2 regions of the Laceyella putida genome follow, and region 1 is predicted to be linked to the other one. Evidence: riboswitches for the same ligand, from Rfam matches in the RefSeq annotation. Region 1 holds a riboswitch; the other holds the start of a gene.

The links. A riboswitch is a leader RNA that binds a small molecule or an ion and turns the genes downstream of it on or off. The one in region 1 is predicted to bind lysine.
Region 2: it holds a riboswitch for lysine, as region 1 does, so the genes downstream of both, lysA (diaminopimelate decarboxylase) here and ACFQNG_RS10005 (aspartate kinase) in region 1, are expected to answer to the same signal.

The regions. Positions count from the first base shown of each region.
Region 1 covers NZ_JBHTBW010000024.1:12,208-20,232, reverse strand. The annotation lists gene ACFQNG_RS10025 (SCP2 sterol-binding domain-containing protein) at 1-281, shown strand, start outside; gene ACFQNG_RS10020 (AAA family ATPase) at 312-770, opposite strand; gene ACFQNG_RS10015 (HD domain-containing protein) at 775-1,410, opposite strand; gene ACFQNG_RS10010 (RNA ligase family protein) at 1,407-2,192, opposite strand; lysine riboswitch at 2,352-2,537, shown strand; gene ACFQNG_RS10005 (aspartate kinase) at 2,656-3,885, shown strand; gene ACFQNG_RS10000 (ABC transporter permease) at 4,055-4,984, shown strand; gene ACFQNG_RS09995 (ABC transporter permease) at 4,986-5,909, shown strand; gene ACFQNG_RS09990 (ABC transporter ATP-binding protein) at 5,927-6,934, shown strand; gene ACFQNG_RS09985 (succinate dehydrogenase cytochrome b558 subunit) at 7,237-7,887, shown strand; gene sdhA (succinate dehydrogenase flavoprotein subunit) at 7,903-8,025, shown strand, end outside.
Region 2 covers NZ_JBHTBW010000052.1:47,935-55,959, reverse strand. The annotation lists gene ACFQNG_RS15770 (HNH endonuclease) at 1-154, shown strand, start outside; gene ACFQNG_RS15765 (GNAT family N-acetyltransferase) at 404-961, opposite strand; gene lysA (diaminopimelate decarboxylase) at 1,080-2,399, opposite strand; lysine riboswitch at 2,513-2,703, opposite strand; gene ACFQNG_RS15755 (ATP-binding protein) at 2,883-3,977, shown strand; gene ACFQNG_RS15750 (DUF5682 family protein) at 3,974-4,507, shown strand; gene ACFQNG_RS15745 (hypothetical protein) at 4,452-5,357, shown strand; gene ACFQNG_RS15740 (hypothetical protein) at 5,369-6,238, shown strand; gene ACFQNG_RS15735 (NAD(P)H-dependent flavin oxidoreductase) at 6,346-7,434, shown strand; gene ACFQNG_RS15730 (LrgB family protein) at 7,529-8,025, opposite strand, start outside.

The sequences.
Region 1 (8,025 bases):
ACCAAGACCCTGCCGGGATTGCCCAATTGGATGATGTGTATCAATTGGAGCTGACCAGCGGGACTTACCAAGTGCGTTTAAGTGAAGGCAAAGCGGAGTGGACAGAGGAAAGCAAGTGGGAGCCCACTTGCACGCTGGTGATCAAAGATGAGGTCCTAGTGAAGCTCGTGACCGGGAAGTTGGGGGCAACGACCGCCCTGATGATGGGCAAATTGAAAGTGAAAGGCTCGGTTGAGGCCGCCCTTCGCTTGCAAAAAGTGTTAAAACATTACGCCGCTTAAATGAACAAGCCTGATACCTCGGGATGGAGGTCAGGCTTGTTTGGCTGTGATCCACTCCACATGATGCGCTTCCGTAAGTGTGGGCACTTCCAATTTCCGCACCAATTTCCGGATCACCGCCTCAGGCACCTCGTGTTTGCGCTTCCGGTTGCGGGAGAGCAAGAGATCGAGTGGCGCATCCATATACACGATCGTAATGCGCGCGCCATAGGCGGCGAACAGATCGATGAGCGGATCGCGCAAATGGCGGGTGAGATTGGTTGCGTTCCAGATGAATGATTGCCTTTGCCGCAACAGGACTTTGGCTTGCTCCTTGGCGATTTGGATCACCTCCCCTTGGTTGGCGGTGGGGGAAATGCCGTGTTCGCGCCGGATTTGGTCAAGGGAAATGACCGGGAGATCGGGATGGGTTTGGCTGATCCACGTATCTTTTCCCGCTCCGGGCAAACCGGACATCAGGATCACTTCACACCGGGTATCGTCATACAATACGTCAGTCGCTTGGAGATGGGCGTTCCGAAAATAACGGAAGCGTATGCGCATTGGCAAAGGGCAGGGGTTGGGTGTAGCATTTCAATTCGGTGGCATATTGGCGAAAGATTTCGATGCGTTCCAACAACTCCGGTTGATCTGGACAGATTCGTCCGCGCACATCCGCTTCCGCGAGCAAGGCGACCCAATCGAGGCGAATGTGCCAACTGGCGGTGATCACCGCTCTCTCGGGATCGGGTTTCTCAAAAAACCATAAAGGTAAGCCATGGTAACGGACAAGCTGCACCAGATTTTCCCTGGTATGGATTGGGAGGGAAAACATTTTCTCCCGTATCATCTGTGCGCCCACTTTGGCGTGGTGGGGAGCGTGAAAGCGGCCATCTTCGCCCATTTGTGTACAGGGTTCCTTGCCGATATCATGGAAGAGGGCGGCCATGAATAGCAGGGATTGCTCTTCATGAGGCAGAATTTGCCAAGCGGGAAGCTGACTGAGTTCATCCACCACCATCCAGGTGTGGGTGAGCACATCCCCTTCCCCATGATACTCCGGATCTTGCGGGACTTGGCTGAGAGCTTGCAACCAAGGGAATTCATGCAGAATGTGCCGGCGGTTGCCCGATGCGTTTCCATCAATCAAAATAAGCTCACCCCTTTCCGCAATTGATTGGGGATGAGGGGTCGGTTCATCCAGTGCGACTCGGAGTCGATGATCGTTTGCAAAAAACCGGAACGTACCCATTTGTAACGGTTTTTCACGCGGCCATGTTCTTCTACCTTAATATATAACCCTTCCATCAATCCGGAGTGATCGGTCTCCCTTATAGCCAGCTCAGGCTGAAGCTTGAGTTGGGTGGCCAGGTGTCTCAGTTTCTCCAAATGGTCGACCGCAATAAAGGGCGAGGAGCCAATCCAATCCGCCAGTGGTTTTTTTCGCGGGGCGATGCCTTCATACAGCACCCTTACCGAAACGACAAAGGGCGCTCGAGCCAGGAATTCACGCCGTCTGGCGGTGGATAGAAAAATGCCGGCTTGTTTGTCATAGATGTCGAATTCCAAAAAATAATGGGGCAAATCCGTATAAAAGACAGTGTGTTTGGCGTACATCCATTCACCGTACATGATGTAACGATCTTGCAACAAATCCCACAGTTCGTGGGCATAACGGTGGGCCCAGCTTTTGAGCAAGGCAAATTGCTGCTCCCGTGGGCCTCCCGTCAAGTAATGGCCACGGCTTTGCAGTAGCAAGGTGCCGTCCCGGCCGAAGCTGATGCCGGCATTGGCCCCGTCCATTTTCTCTTCGATGACAATCGGTTGTCCGATCAACTCTTGATAGGAGGCGACGGTTAAATCCTCATCGCCAGGCTGTAGCCCTGAGCCAGACAAATGTCGCGTGCGCGGGTACTTGATCATGGGTTCCATATAGGGTTCACCTTTTACTTTTTAATCATTTTTTATATTAATAATAAATAATATATCGTTAAAAGTCATGAAAAAAAGAGTGTTTTTTCACCTTGCCAATTTGGTTGTGCTATGTTAATATCAAAAAAATTAATACTATATCAGAATTCTCGCCACTCTTTGTGGAGTAGAGGTGCGGATTTCATGAGTACTTGTTTGGAGGACGGGCCGTTGAAGAACAAGGAAAGGGAAAGGCCGCCGAAGTTTGCTGGAAGACCCGACAGAAGGCAGGCTGGGACTGCGTCCGAACAGGAGCAGGACTGTCACAGAAGCGATTTTTTGCTTTTGTGAAGCGCTAATCCGCAGTAGATGAGCGAGCTGGAGCGTGACGACAAAGGCGACAGCGAGCGATTCTCTGCTGTGGTCTTTCTGTTTATTTACAGGCTTTTCTAGCTAGCCATGTAGAATTGAGAGGAGAGTAGCCATGAGCATCGTGGTGCAAAAGTTTGGTGGTACCTCGGTAGGGAGCATTGAGCGGATTCAGGCTGTAGCAGAGATCATAGCTCATACCTATGCCCAAGGAAAGCAATGTGTTGCTGTCGTGTCAGCGATGGGAAAGTCTACGGATCATTTGGTTGGGATGGCCAAAGAGATTTGTCCACACCCTTCTCCGCGTGAAATGGATATGCTGTTAACGACAGGAGAGCAGGTAAGTATCGCCTTGTTGTCCATGGCCTTGCATCAGAAAGGGCTGAAAGCGCGCTCGCTCACTGGTTGGCAAGCGGGAATTGAAACGAATCATGTCCATGGGCGGGCCATGGTCAATGACGTGAAAACGGAGACGATCATGAACGCGTTGGAGCAAGGGGAAGTCGTGGTTGTCGCCGGATTTCAAGGGATTTCACCAGATAAAGAGATTACGACGCTGGGGCGGGGCGGATCAGACACAACGGCGGTCGTGCTGGCTTCTGCCTTAAAAGCCGATTATTGCGAGATTTATACAGATGTGACGGGGGTTTATACCGCTGATCCACGTGTCATTCCTTTGGCGCAAAAGATGGACGAGATTTCATACGAAGAGATGTTGGAATTGGCTCATCTGGGAGCGGGTGTGCTCCATCCGCGCTCTGTGGAAGCCGCTTTGCAAAATAAGGTACAATTAATGGTGCGCTCTAGCTTTGTCGATGAGCCCGGCACCTGGGTTAAGGAGGAAAATGCGATGGAAACCTCACACAATGTCAGAGGGATTGCACATGACTTGCAGGTAGCGCGAATTAAGGTGTTGGGATTGCCAAATCATGAAAACACCCTAACCAAATTATTCGGATTATTGGCGGAGGCGCATATCAATGTGGATATCATCGTTCAGAGTGAACATGATCATGAGCGGGTCGATGTAGCCTTTAGCGTAAATGAAGAAGAAGGTCTTGAAGCGCGCCAAGTGCTGGAAGCGGCACAAGCGGAACTCGGCTTTGCCAAAATTTTATATGAAGCGGGCTTGGCCAAGGTGTCCGCAGTTGGGGTTGGCATGATGACACGCCCAGGTGTGGCCGCCAAGATGTTTGCCACCTTAAGTGAAGCGGGCATTCGGGTGAAAATGGTTTCCACCTCGGAGATTAAAATCTCCTGCGTGGTAGAGCGTGAACTGGCCCTGGAAGGGGCACGCCGGTTGCACACGGCTTTTGGTTTGGATCAAGTGGAAGTGAAAGTATAAATAAAGAAAAGGTGATCCCGTGTTATGCGGGGTCACCTTTTCTTTATTTTCAAGACAATAAACAGAGGGCAATAAAATTATTTGTTGACCGAAAATAATAATTTGAGTGATGATAAAATTAATTGAAAAATATGTTGCTTACAAGGATATATTTAGGAGGGGTTGCTATTTGGCCAGATATGTGATGACCCGTTTGATCCAGATGGTTCTCACCCTCTGGGTGATTGCGACGGTCACATTCATGATGATGAAAGCGATTCCGGGAGATCCGTTCAGCAATGAAAAGAAGCTTCCTGAAGAAGTGCTGAAAAATTTGTACGCTTACTATCAACTGGATGATCCGCTTCCCATTCAGTATATCAACTATATGAAAAACTTGGTGTTGTTTGATCTGGGGCCATCATTCAAATACGAATCCCGCACGATTAATGAGATTGTTTCCGAAGGGTTTCCGGTCTCCGCGCAGTTAGGGGCGCAAGCGTTGTTGCTGGCGGTCGCGGTCGGCTTAACCTTGGGCGTCATGGCGGCGCTCAGGAGAAACCAATGGCTTGATTATTTCTCGATGTTGATCGCGGTGTTGGGCATTTCCGTTCCCAGCTTCGTGTTGGCCCCTTTGCTGCAAAAGTATTTGGGAGTCGAGTGGGCGCTCTTGCCCGTGGCCACGTGGGAAGGGTTTGCTTCCACCGTGATGCCCACGATTGCGCTCGCTGCGTTTCCGCTGGCCAGTGTGACCCGGCTGATGAGGTCGGGCATGGTGGAAGTATTGACGCAAGACTATGTCCGCACGGCCAGAGCAAAGGGCCTGCCGCCTTCTTTGGTGATTGTGCGGCACACCGTCCGCAACGCGATTTTGCCTGTGGTTACGGTGTTGGGCCCGCTGACGGTCGGGGTGTTGACCGGCAGTTTCGTGATTGAGAGCATCTTCTCCATCCCGGGGATTGGCAAGTATTTTGTGGAGAGCATCTCCAATCGCGATTATCCCTTAATCATGGGAATCACGCTGTTTTATTCCTCCCTGTTGATTGCGGTCAATTTCTTGGTCGATTTGGCTTATGGTTGGATTGATCCCCGCATCCAGTTGATTAAAGGGGGCAAATGAGATGGAACCAGCGATGAATCCGCGTTTTCAACCCGTGGTGCGTTCGGAGAGGGCGATGGAGCAGATCCGGCGCCCCCATTTGTCGTATTGGCGGGACAGCTGGCGTCGGTTGAGGCAAAATGTCTTGGCGATGTTGGGTCTCATTTTTATTGTCATGATTGCCATACTCTCGATTTTTGGGCCCATGTTGTCCGAGTATGAATACAATGAACAAAATTTGCAAACGGGGCGCAATTTGGCACCGTCTGCCGAGCACTGGTTTGGCACGGATGATTTGGGCCGGGATGTGTTTGTGCGGGTCTGCGAAGGGGGGCGCATCTCGCTCACGATCGGTTTGGCGGCGGCCTTGATCGATCTGATCATCGGCGTGATTTATGGCGGCATCGCCGGATATCGCGGTGGACGCACAGGTGAAGTGATGATGCGGATTGTTGATGTGCTTTGGGGCCTCCCGTACCTCTTGACGGTCATCTTGTTGCTGGTGATTTTGCCGCCGGGCATGGGCACGATTATTATCGCGCTCACGGTGACGGGTTGGTTAAACATGGCACGGCTCGTGCGGGGACAGGTGCTTCAGCTGAAAGAACAGGAGTATGTGCTGGCAGCCCAAACGCTTGGTGCGACGACGGCCCGTTTGCTGTTCAAACATCTCATTCCCAATGCGATGGGCCCCATCATTATCATGTTAACGTTGACGGTGCCGAGCGCCATCTTTGCGGAATCGTTTTTAAGTTTCTTGGGGTTGGGTGTGCAAGCGCCTGTGGCGAGCTGGGGCACCATGATAAACGATTCGCTGGTGACGGTCTTGTCCGGAGAGTGGTGGCGCCTCTTTTTCCCTGCGTTGTTCTTGTGTTTAACCATGTTAGCCTTTAACGCGTTTGGTGACGGTTTGCGCGACGCGCTTGATCCAAAGCTACGGAAATAGGGAGGAGTGGGAAAAAGATGGAGAAGTTACTCGATGTGAAAGCGTTGCATGTCTCGTTTCAGGTGGGCAAAGGTGAGGTGAAAGCGGTGCGGGGCGTCACCTTTTCGCTGGAACGGGGAGAAACCTTGGCGATTGTGGGGGAGTCAGGTAGCGGAAAGAGTGTGACCGCCTTGGCATTGATGCGGCTCCTTCCATTTCCCGGAAAGATTAAAAGCGGGGAGATTCGCTATAACGGGAAAGATTTGACGCCAGTTAGTGAGAAAGAGATGTTTCACATTCGTGGGTCGGAAATTGGCATGATCTTTCAGGATCCCATGACTTCACTCAATCCGACGATGGCGATCGGGAAGCAAATCACGGAAGGCCTTCGCTGGCATCAGAAGATCGGGGAAACGGAAGCGAAAGCGCGCGCCATCGAGATGCTCAATCGGGTCGGCATTCCGCATCCCGAGAAGCGGTTGGATCAATATCCGCATGAGTTTAGCGGGGGGATGAGACAACGGGTGATGATCGCGATGGCCCTGGCGATGAGTCCAAAGGTTCTGATTGCGGATGAGCCCACGACGGCGTTGGATGTCACCATCCAAGCGCAGATTCTTGAGTTGATGAAAGAATTGCAACAGGAGATGGGCACTTCCATTATTCTCATCACGCACGATTTGGGCGTGGTGGCCGAAACGGCGGACCGGGTCAGTGTGATGTATGGCGGACAAGTCGTGGAAACAGGAACTGTAACCGAATTGTTCCATGATGCGCATCATCCGTATACATGGGGCTTATTGCAATCGATGCCGCGTTTGGATCAATCCCGTGACCAAGAGTTGCGGCCGATCCCGGGTTCGCCGCCGGATTTGTACGAGCCGCCGCAAGGGTGTCCCTTCGCCGACCGTTGCCCTTATGCGATGAATGCGTGTTATGAAGAGATGCCCCCGCTCACGCGGCTATCTGATACCCATCTGGTGGCGTGTTGGTTGGAAGATCCCGAGGCGCCGCCCGTGATGATCCATCGGTCGTCCGCTTCTTGAATGACGGGTTGAGTCGGATTCCCCTTCTTCGGAAGGGGGATCTTTTTATGAATCCGCTTGTGTTTTTCATCGCGCCTATTTTACATTTTTCGCGGAGTTAAACCGCCGGAGTGGGCGAGTTAAGCGTTTTCTGGGCCGTTTAGATAAAGAGTGGCGATGTCACATTCCTTGACGCCTCCGACTAGATGGGAGTAAAATAAATAGCGAGTTGAAACCCCTTTCTCAACTTGATGTCAGCGGTCTGAGAGAGTGATGAAACTCTACGACTCTACTGCGACTATGTCCAAGATTGGAGGCAAATGATGAGCAGAGAACGCAGTTTCTTCAACCGTCGGTTACACTCGTTGCTGGGCGTGATACCGGTGGGCTTTTTTTTGGTAGAACATTTACTGTCCAACTATGCTGCCACCGAAGGGGCACAAGCGTTTGTTGAACAAGTGGAATGGCTATGGGGGATTCCGTTCATCACTGTTCTGGAAATCTTTTTTATATTTTTGCCGCTCCTTTACCATGGCGTGTATGGCCTGTATATCGCATTGCAAGCCAAGAACAACGTTGGCAACTTCGGTACTTTCCGCAACTGGATGTTCATGCTGCAACGGATCACAGGCGTCATCACCCTTGTCTATGTCGTGTGGCATGTATGGGAGACCCGTGTTCAAGTAGCGCTCTATGACATGACGGCTCCTCAGCTTGCGAACTTGACTTATGAGATTCTGCAAAATCCTGTCAACCTCGTGTTGTATATGATCGGATTGATAGCGGCTGTCTTCCACTTTTCCAATGGTATGTGGACGTTCCTCATAACATGGGGTGTGACGGTGGGGCCACGTGCGCAACGCGTATCCACCTATGTTTGGGCAGCTGTGTTTGTATTTGTGTCTTATCTTGGTATTTCATCGCTGTTAGCCTTTGCGCAACCAGATTTTATCCATCAATTGGCACAGCATTAGAAGGGAGCACTTCTCATGAATGAAAAACTGATCGTTGTCGGTGGCGGACTGGCTGGCTTGATGGCAACGCTCAAGGCGGCTGAGGCAGGAGCCCACGTCCAACTGTTCTCCATTGTACCAGTGAAACGCTCTCACTCT
Region 2 (8,025 bases), on a different contig from region 1:
AAAGATCACCAAACTTACAGGATGGCACAGCCACCATATTGTCTGGCGATCTCTAGGTGGTTCCGATTTGCAAGAGAACCGCGTTCTCTTACATCCAAATTGTCACGCCCAAGTCCACAGCTTAGGGATAACCGTTGAGAAACCGCGTCCCTAACGGGGCGTTTGAAGAGGCTTGAGCCGTGTACGGGGAAACTCGTATGTACGGTTCTTAGGGGGGGAACGGCTCCGAAAGGAGCCTGCCCTACCCGACACCCCCTTTACAAGTGGTTAATTAATGCCGCATGGGTGCCGTAATAAGCCGTTCCTCTTACATTATAACCACGACCATCATAATAGTTTGTAATCATAGCAGCAGTAGTAGGCCCACATGATGAATAAATAAGCGAGCCCCAATGAGGCTCGCTTATTTATTGACATAACGTTCGCGATATTCATCTTCAAGCATGCTCATGATGATAGAATCGTGGTACTGGTGATTGTAGAATAACGCATCACGCTGAACGCCTTCTTTTTTGAAGCCCAGCCGTTCATACACATGAATCGCACGTTCATTGTATGAATAAACATTCAGTTCAATCCGATGTAAGTTTAAATCACCGAACGCATAGTCCAGCATCAGCTTCATCGCTTCGGTGCCATAGCCTTTGCCTTGATGGATTTGATTGTCAATCGCAATGCGGATATAGCAACTGCGGTTGAACGGATGGATCTCAAGCAGTTGAATGTCACCTATGACGGTGTCGTTTTCCGTTAAAGCGATGAGCATGAGCACACCGGACGAATCTTGGGCCTTTCCTTCAATATACTGCCTCACTTGTTCTCTGGTGAAGCATTTTTGCGTCCCGGTGAGGCGTCTTGTTTCTTTATTGAACAACATGCGGAAATACAATTCCGTGTCTTCGACGCTAATCGGCCGCAAATATACCTGATCTCCTTGTAAAAAGCGAACGGGTGTATACATGAACGTTCCCTCCTGTATCCATATTAACTATAGCCAATTCTCCCTAATTTGAAAATGTTTTTACTAAAAAACAAAAAAGAACCTGACCAAGTGACAGGCTCTTCTCTCATTTATAAAACTAAATTTGTGATAATACAGCTCTTTTACGGTCTTTGCGGATCAGGTCTTCATAGGTTTCCCGCTCCACAACCAATTCCGCTTCGCCATCTTGGACGAAGACGACGGCAGGACGGCGCAGGCGGTTATAATTGCTCGCCATGGAATAACCATAGGCCCCAGTCGACAAAACAGCAAGAATATCCCCGCTATTCACTTTGGGCAGGGCGATGTCCCAGATGAGCATGTCTCCGCTCTCGCAACACTTCCCCGCGATGGATACCGTTTCCGCCGGCGGCAACGACGCTTTGTTGGCAAGCAGCGCGTCATATTTCGCTTGATAAAGCGCGGGACGGATATTGTCTGTCATGCCACCATCCACAGCGACATAGGTGCGAATGCCCGGAATTTCTTTGATCGAACCGATCGTATAAAGCGTGGTACCCGCATTTCCCACGATGCTGCGACCCGGTTCAATCCAGATCTCCGGTCTCGGCAAGTCGCGTTCATCCCATGTGGCCGCCACTTCACGGGTAATAGTCTCCACAAAGGCCTCGATCGCCACCGGATCATCTTCGCTTGTATAGGAGATGCCAAAACCACCGCCCAAGTTAAGCACTTGTACTTCATACCCCATCTCTTCATGCACCCGATCCAAAAACGCCCTGACGATCCGAACCGCCTGCACAAATCCGGTCGTATCAAAAATTTGCGATCCGATATGCACATGAATGCCCAGGAGGTTAAACTGTTTTTTTGCCAGCGCGTGTTGGATCGCCTGCATGGCTTGCCCATCGGAGACACCGAAGCCGAATTTCGAATCTTCTTGGCCAGTGGAAATGTATTCATGGGTGTGCACTTCGATACCGGGTGTAAGACGGAGCATCACATTGACGCGTTTGTTGGCAGTGCTCGCCAGATCATGGAGCAACTCCATTTCATAGAAGTTATCCACGACATAACACCCGACATTCGCTTCGAGGGCCATCCGCAATTCTTCTTCCGTTTTATTGTTGCCGTGAAAGTGAATGCGTTCAACAGGGAACCCGGCTTGGAGAGCGGTATACAACTCACCGCTGGACACGACATCCAGAGAGAGGTTTTCTTCGGCGGCCAGCTGTGCCATGGCGATACAGCTAAAGGCTTTGCTGGCGTAAGCGACTTGAAAAGCAAAACCGCTTTGTTTGAATGATTCGACAAAACGGCGGCTATTTTGCCTGATCAACGCCTCATCATATACATAAAGGGGTGTTCCAAACTCTTTGGCCAATTCCATCGCATCGCACCCACCAATGGTGAGATGGCCTCGCCCGTCAATGCGGCTCGTACCAGATAAAGGCATAAAAAAACCTCCCAATCACGAATGAAATTAGGAGAATACAGTCGGGCCAAAATAAAAAACACCATCTGACTATAGACGGCATCCCTCATTAAAACCGCACCATAACCATATCTCCTGAAGATAGCGCACCACGCATATGCGGATCGATATACGTGACAGTTCTGCCCCTGTTCGGGTACAGACCCAGCCCCCCTGCCCAGAGAAAGCAAGAGAACTTCGGCGACTTTTCCTTTCCATCGCTGTCATGGATCTTCTCTGGATCTCAAGCCATGTACTATTAAAAGTCGCAACCTCTACCTCATCAAGTTATGATGAGGTTTTGCTTATGCAGTTGGTTTATTAATGTGTTTTAGTATAGCACGCAATAGGTTCGATGTGAAGAGGTTAAACACATTCTTTACAATGTATTGCGAACATAAGTTCGGTATGTGATGATAGAGAAGTGAGCGCAACAGATACATACAACAGAGAGGGGACCGTCTTATGGCCGTTCGTTACCCTGCAGAAATTCGCTGTCAAAAAGAATTGGAAGCTTTGCAATTGGCAGATACATATCCCAAACCGCAAGGATGGCTGCTGTCACCACGGATGGTGGAACGTTTCATTTTAGGTTCCGAAGAAGAATGGGTTACCAAAGACGGAGAGAAAATCCGCATTCGGCCCAAATACTGGGGAGATCGATCCTTGATACAAGTAGCAATTGCCACCTTGGCATCGGATCGCGGGCTTATGTTGGCGGGTGAACCAGGAACCGCCAAAAGTTGGTTATCCGAACACCTATCCGCTGCGATTTCGGGAACCTCTCAATTAATTGTCCAAGGGACATCCGGCACCAATGAAGATCAGATCAAATACACATGGAATTATGCGATGTTGATCGCGCAAGGCCCGTCAACGGAGGCGTTGGTGGAAAGCCCGATGATGGATGGCATGAAACAAGGAAAGCTTGTTCGATTTGAAGAGTTAACCCGTTGTCATTCGCAAATACAAGATGTGATGATCTCCATCTTGTCTGAGAAGCAAATCGCAATTCCCGAATTGAACACTGTAGTCAATGCGGAAAAAGGCTTTAATGTCATCGCGACGGCAAACACGGCGGATAAAGGGGTCAACGACATGAGCGCCGCATTAAAACGCCGGTTTAACTTCGTGGTGATTCCTGTGCTCACTGACTTGGAACAAGAGATGAAGTTGGTGGAAGAAAGAGCCAAGGAGCAGATGCTCAGCTTGGGGTTGGAAGCGCAAATCCCACCTGACCTCGTGCGCCTGATGACTACCGTATTCCAAGAATTACGACGCGGGAAAACCATCGACCGCCAAATGCAAATCAAAAAACCTTCCACCGTGTTAAGCACAGCCGAATTGATTTCGGTGATGTCCAACAGCGCGATTCTTTCTACTTACTTCGGAGACGGCTCCATCCAAATGAAAGAAGTGGTGCGCAGCATGTTTGGTGCGGTATCCAAAGAGGATGACACGGACTTGGATGTGGTCAAGGAATATGTGGAAACCGTCGTTCGCGACCGCGAAGGCCAGGTGTGGGCCGATTTTTATCAAACATGTAAGGAGCAATTATGAGTCACATTCATTTCTTACCGATCCGCCACCATTCTCCGTCATGCGCTTATCACGTTCAGCGGGCGATTAACCAAATTCGCCCCAGCCATATCTTGATCGAGGGGCCCAGCGATGCCAATCCGTTGATTCCGCATTTGCTGGAAGAGGATCTGCAACTTCCCGTTGCGATTTATTCATATAAAACCTCACCGCAACCAGAACGGTTGTATTACCCTATATGCGATTATTCACCTGAGTTTGTGGCGATTTTCACGGGATCCTTGTTGGGTGCCCATTGTTCTTTCATCGATATTCCTTCCGCATGGATGATGGAGACACGGAAACTTGGAGAACGTGTTGAAACAGGAGAATGGTGGGCTCGGGGAACCACACTGTATATGGAACGACTGGCCCAAACGGATCAAAAAGACGAAGGCGGAAAAAGAGGCATTGCTTTCGTCGGGGCTCCACTTGGTGGAAAAGGGGGTAGCGGAGTTGGTCCAGCAAGGATACAGTATGGTCAGCGAACAAAGTATCGCTACTTTCGCTGAATTGTCTGAGTTTGTGAAGTCGTATAAACTCCGGCGTCTGGGTAATATTCTTACCTCGTTAAAAGAAGAGTTGCATTTTCACCCGACGAACCAAATCGAAATCGCCCGTTTGTTAAGCGACGCTTGGTTTACCGTAGCGGCGATCCGCAAACATCTGCAAGACGGTTTAAAGAACCCTGTTTTGCTAGATGAGCTCGTCGGAAAAACTTGGCGCAAAACAGAGCTGGAGCGAGTATCCGGGTTGAACTTGGTAGAGTTGGGGTATGAACGCCAACTCCTGACTTCCGGCTTCATCGTGGAGACGAGTATGTTAATCGATTTGAATCAAGGAACGTTATTTGCGGAGAAGCAGATTACCCCGCAAAAAATGAACATATCTTCCAAGGCATCTTACTTTCAAGTGCTTGAAGCGGATTCAGCTTATCTCTATCCAGGTCAGGAACCACGCCGAATCAAGCTGGAATCCTTCCGGCAGCGCACACTGACGCACACCGATTTAGATCGGTTGGTGCCCTATGCGGTTTCTTCTTTTCAACCTCTGCTAACTCAGTTGCAAGAGCAAGCTTCCTCTTTATTCCCGCAAGAAGAGATTTGTGCCCTGATTCATCCGAAGCTGTTGGTGCAAGCGGGAAACGTTGTATATGCGATTGATCAACAGCATCGCATGTTGCGTGTTGCCGAAAAAAGTAGAGGTGGCTTGAAACGTCTGGTCAAAGAGTTTGCTGATGGGTTGCTATTTGGCAAACTCCTGTTAACCGATCAGCCGGTTTTGTCTGTTCTCTCCTTTATTCCGTTGGATTCTCCTACGCATGCACGGTATCTCTACACTTGGCCCATGATGAAATGGTGAGGAGGGAATCGATGACACAGATGGTTAGGCTAATCGAACAGTTAGAAGAGCAACTCCTGTTTCTGTTGGCCTCCGGTTTACAGCACGCCCGTTTGGAAATGCAGGAGATCGCCGAGCAGGCGACTCTTTGGCAAGAATGGGGGTTTCCCGAGCTGTCCCATCATTTAACACAGCTAGCAGACAAGCAAGGGCCAGAACAAATCACGCAACTATTCTTGTTGCTGCGGCAATGCGATTGGCTTAAACGGCAATTTATCCAACTTGATTCTTATGATCCACCGAAGAAGCGACAATGCAAAAAGAATAGCAAATGGTCTTTATATCCCCTCTCTCTGATGACAATGAATGAAACCAGCTATATCATCGTCCATCTATGGGAGCAACAAAAAAAGAAAGAAGAGGGGGTCCTGATCTGGATCCCAGAATCCTGTTTTCCCACCCCCATCCGGCCCCGGTTGCTTAGAAGTGTGTTTGAGGTGGAAGATTGCCAATTCGACCACTACTTTGCCCTTGATAAATCGACCCATCTTCCCGTGTTCCGAGTGAAGGTAACAAACGAGCTCGATGTCGAAGCAGATGAATTAGTCCGTTCCCTTTCGGGGCGGATGTGCTTGAAATTGGCTCGGGGCGCGGTTTATCTTGACCGACTCAAGGAATCCGACAAGACGAGACGGTGGACCTTGTTCAATAACACAAGCCGGATGAACATGAAGCAATTAGAGCAAATCTGGCCGGCCTATTGCTTTTATTACAAAACGGAGCAATTTTTCATTCCGCTGATCTTCGCGAATCAATTGGATTTAAAACAGGCCGTGATCCTGCATGTGTATGAATCAGCTTGGACGGACGAACAATTAAGTGTGTTTAAACAAGAGAGATAGAGTGTGCAAAGAGTGGCACATACGTTTGAGTGCCTCTCTTTGCAAAGCCTGACCGCGACGGCTTTGTTACAATATAATTAGTTTTGCGAAAAGAAGGGGGTAGCAAGATGTTTCAGCAAACAACATTTGCTTCGCTATGTTCCGTTCAACACCCGATTGTTCTGGCCCCGATGGCGGGAGGGGTCACAACACCCGAATTAGTCGCGGCTGTATCCAATGCGGGTGGATTGGGTTCATTGGGTGCCGGATATTTGTCTCCAGCCAAATTGCGCGAAGAGATTAAGGAGATACGCATGCGCACTTCGCGTCCATTTGCTGTCAATTTATTTGTTCCCGGAAATGATAACAGCCCGGATAACAACGTATGCACTGAACTAAAAACCGGCCTCAAACCCATTTGTGACGAGTTGGGCATAGAGCCGGAAGAGTTGACTTGCGCTTATGAGGATCAGTTTGAGGAGCAATTTGCCGTTATTATAGAAGAGCGTGTTCCCGTCTTCAGCTTTACGTTTGGGATGTTGGCGAAAGAGAAGATTCAGAAATGCAAACAGGCAGGGATTCTTACCATCGGCACGGCTACAACGGTCCTTGAAGCAATCCGGTTGGAAGGGAGCGGAGTGGATGCGATTGTCACGCAAGGAAGTGAAGCCGGAGGGCATCGCGGAACCTTTGCGCATCCATACCATGAAGCGTTGATCGGAACCATGGCATTAGTGCCGCAAGTGGCGGATCACGTCAGTATTCCCATCATCGCGGCTGGTGGCATCATGGATGCAAGGGGAATCGTAGCCAGCTTCGCCTTGGGAGCCTCTGCCGCTCAGATGGGAACAGCCTTTATCCCATGCAAAGAAAGTGGCGCCCACCCTTTATATAAAGACGCGTTGCTCCGAGCTTCAGAAGATCGGACCGCCGTTTCGCAAGCGATTAAGGGTAAAGCCGTCCGCGGATTGCATAACCGTCTGATGGACTTGGTTGAACAGATGCCGACAACCTTGCCTTACCCGTATCAACATGCCCTGACACAAAAAATCCGCCAAGCCGCAGCCCAACAACAACGCCCTGAATGGATGTCCATGTGGGCGGGCCAAGGAATACGCCTGGCTAAAGAGACAACTGTTCAAGACTTCATGACAGAAATAACAGAAGGGATTGGCAAACTATTGGGAAGATTGAATGAAATAGATAATAGGCAATAGTGATTCAATATAGATAAACCGAATTGTAGTATAGATTGGTTTGCGATATAAACAAAAAATGCATTGTCTGATCGAATCGCGTTTTTCCGGTTAATTACATTAAGAAAGATAGATTGGGTAATAACAAAATCCAAATGAATGTGATAAAGGCCCCAATGATCATGGCCAAACTGGAAAAGGTACCTTCCAACTCGCCCAGTTCAAACGCTTTGGAAGTTCCAGTGCCGTGTGCACCCATTCCCATCAATAATCCTTTGGCAATGGGGGATTTCAAGGAAAGAAGTCGGATGAGAAGCGGACCCAATACAACGCCGGATAAGCCGGTAATCATCACAAAAACAGCGGTTAATGAAGGGTTTCCGTGAAGCGTTTTGGCATATTCCATCGCGATCGGTGTGGTAACCGAACGAGGAATAATGCTGATTACCATGATTTTGCTTAGCCGGAACAGAAGCGCAAGCAAAATGGACGTGATGACGGCAAAAAATGAACCTATGCTTAAGCTGATAATCATTTCCTTCAAATGTTGTTTAAGAAGATCTTGAAATTTGTACATGGGAACAGCGAAAGCGACCGTGGCCGGACCCAACA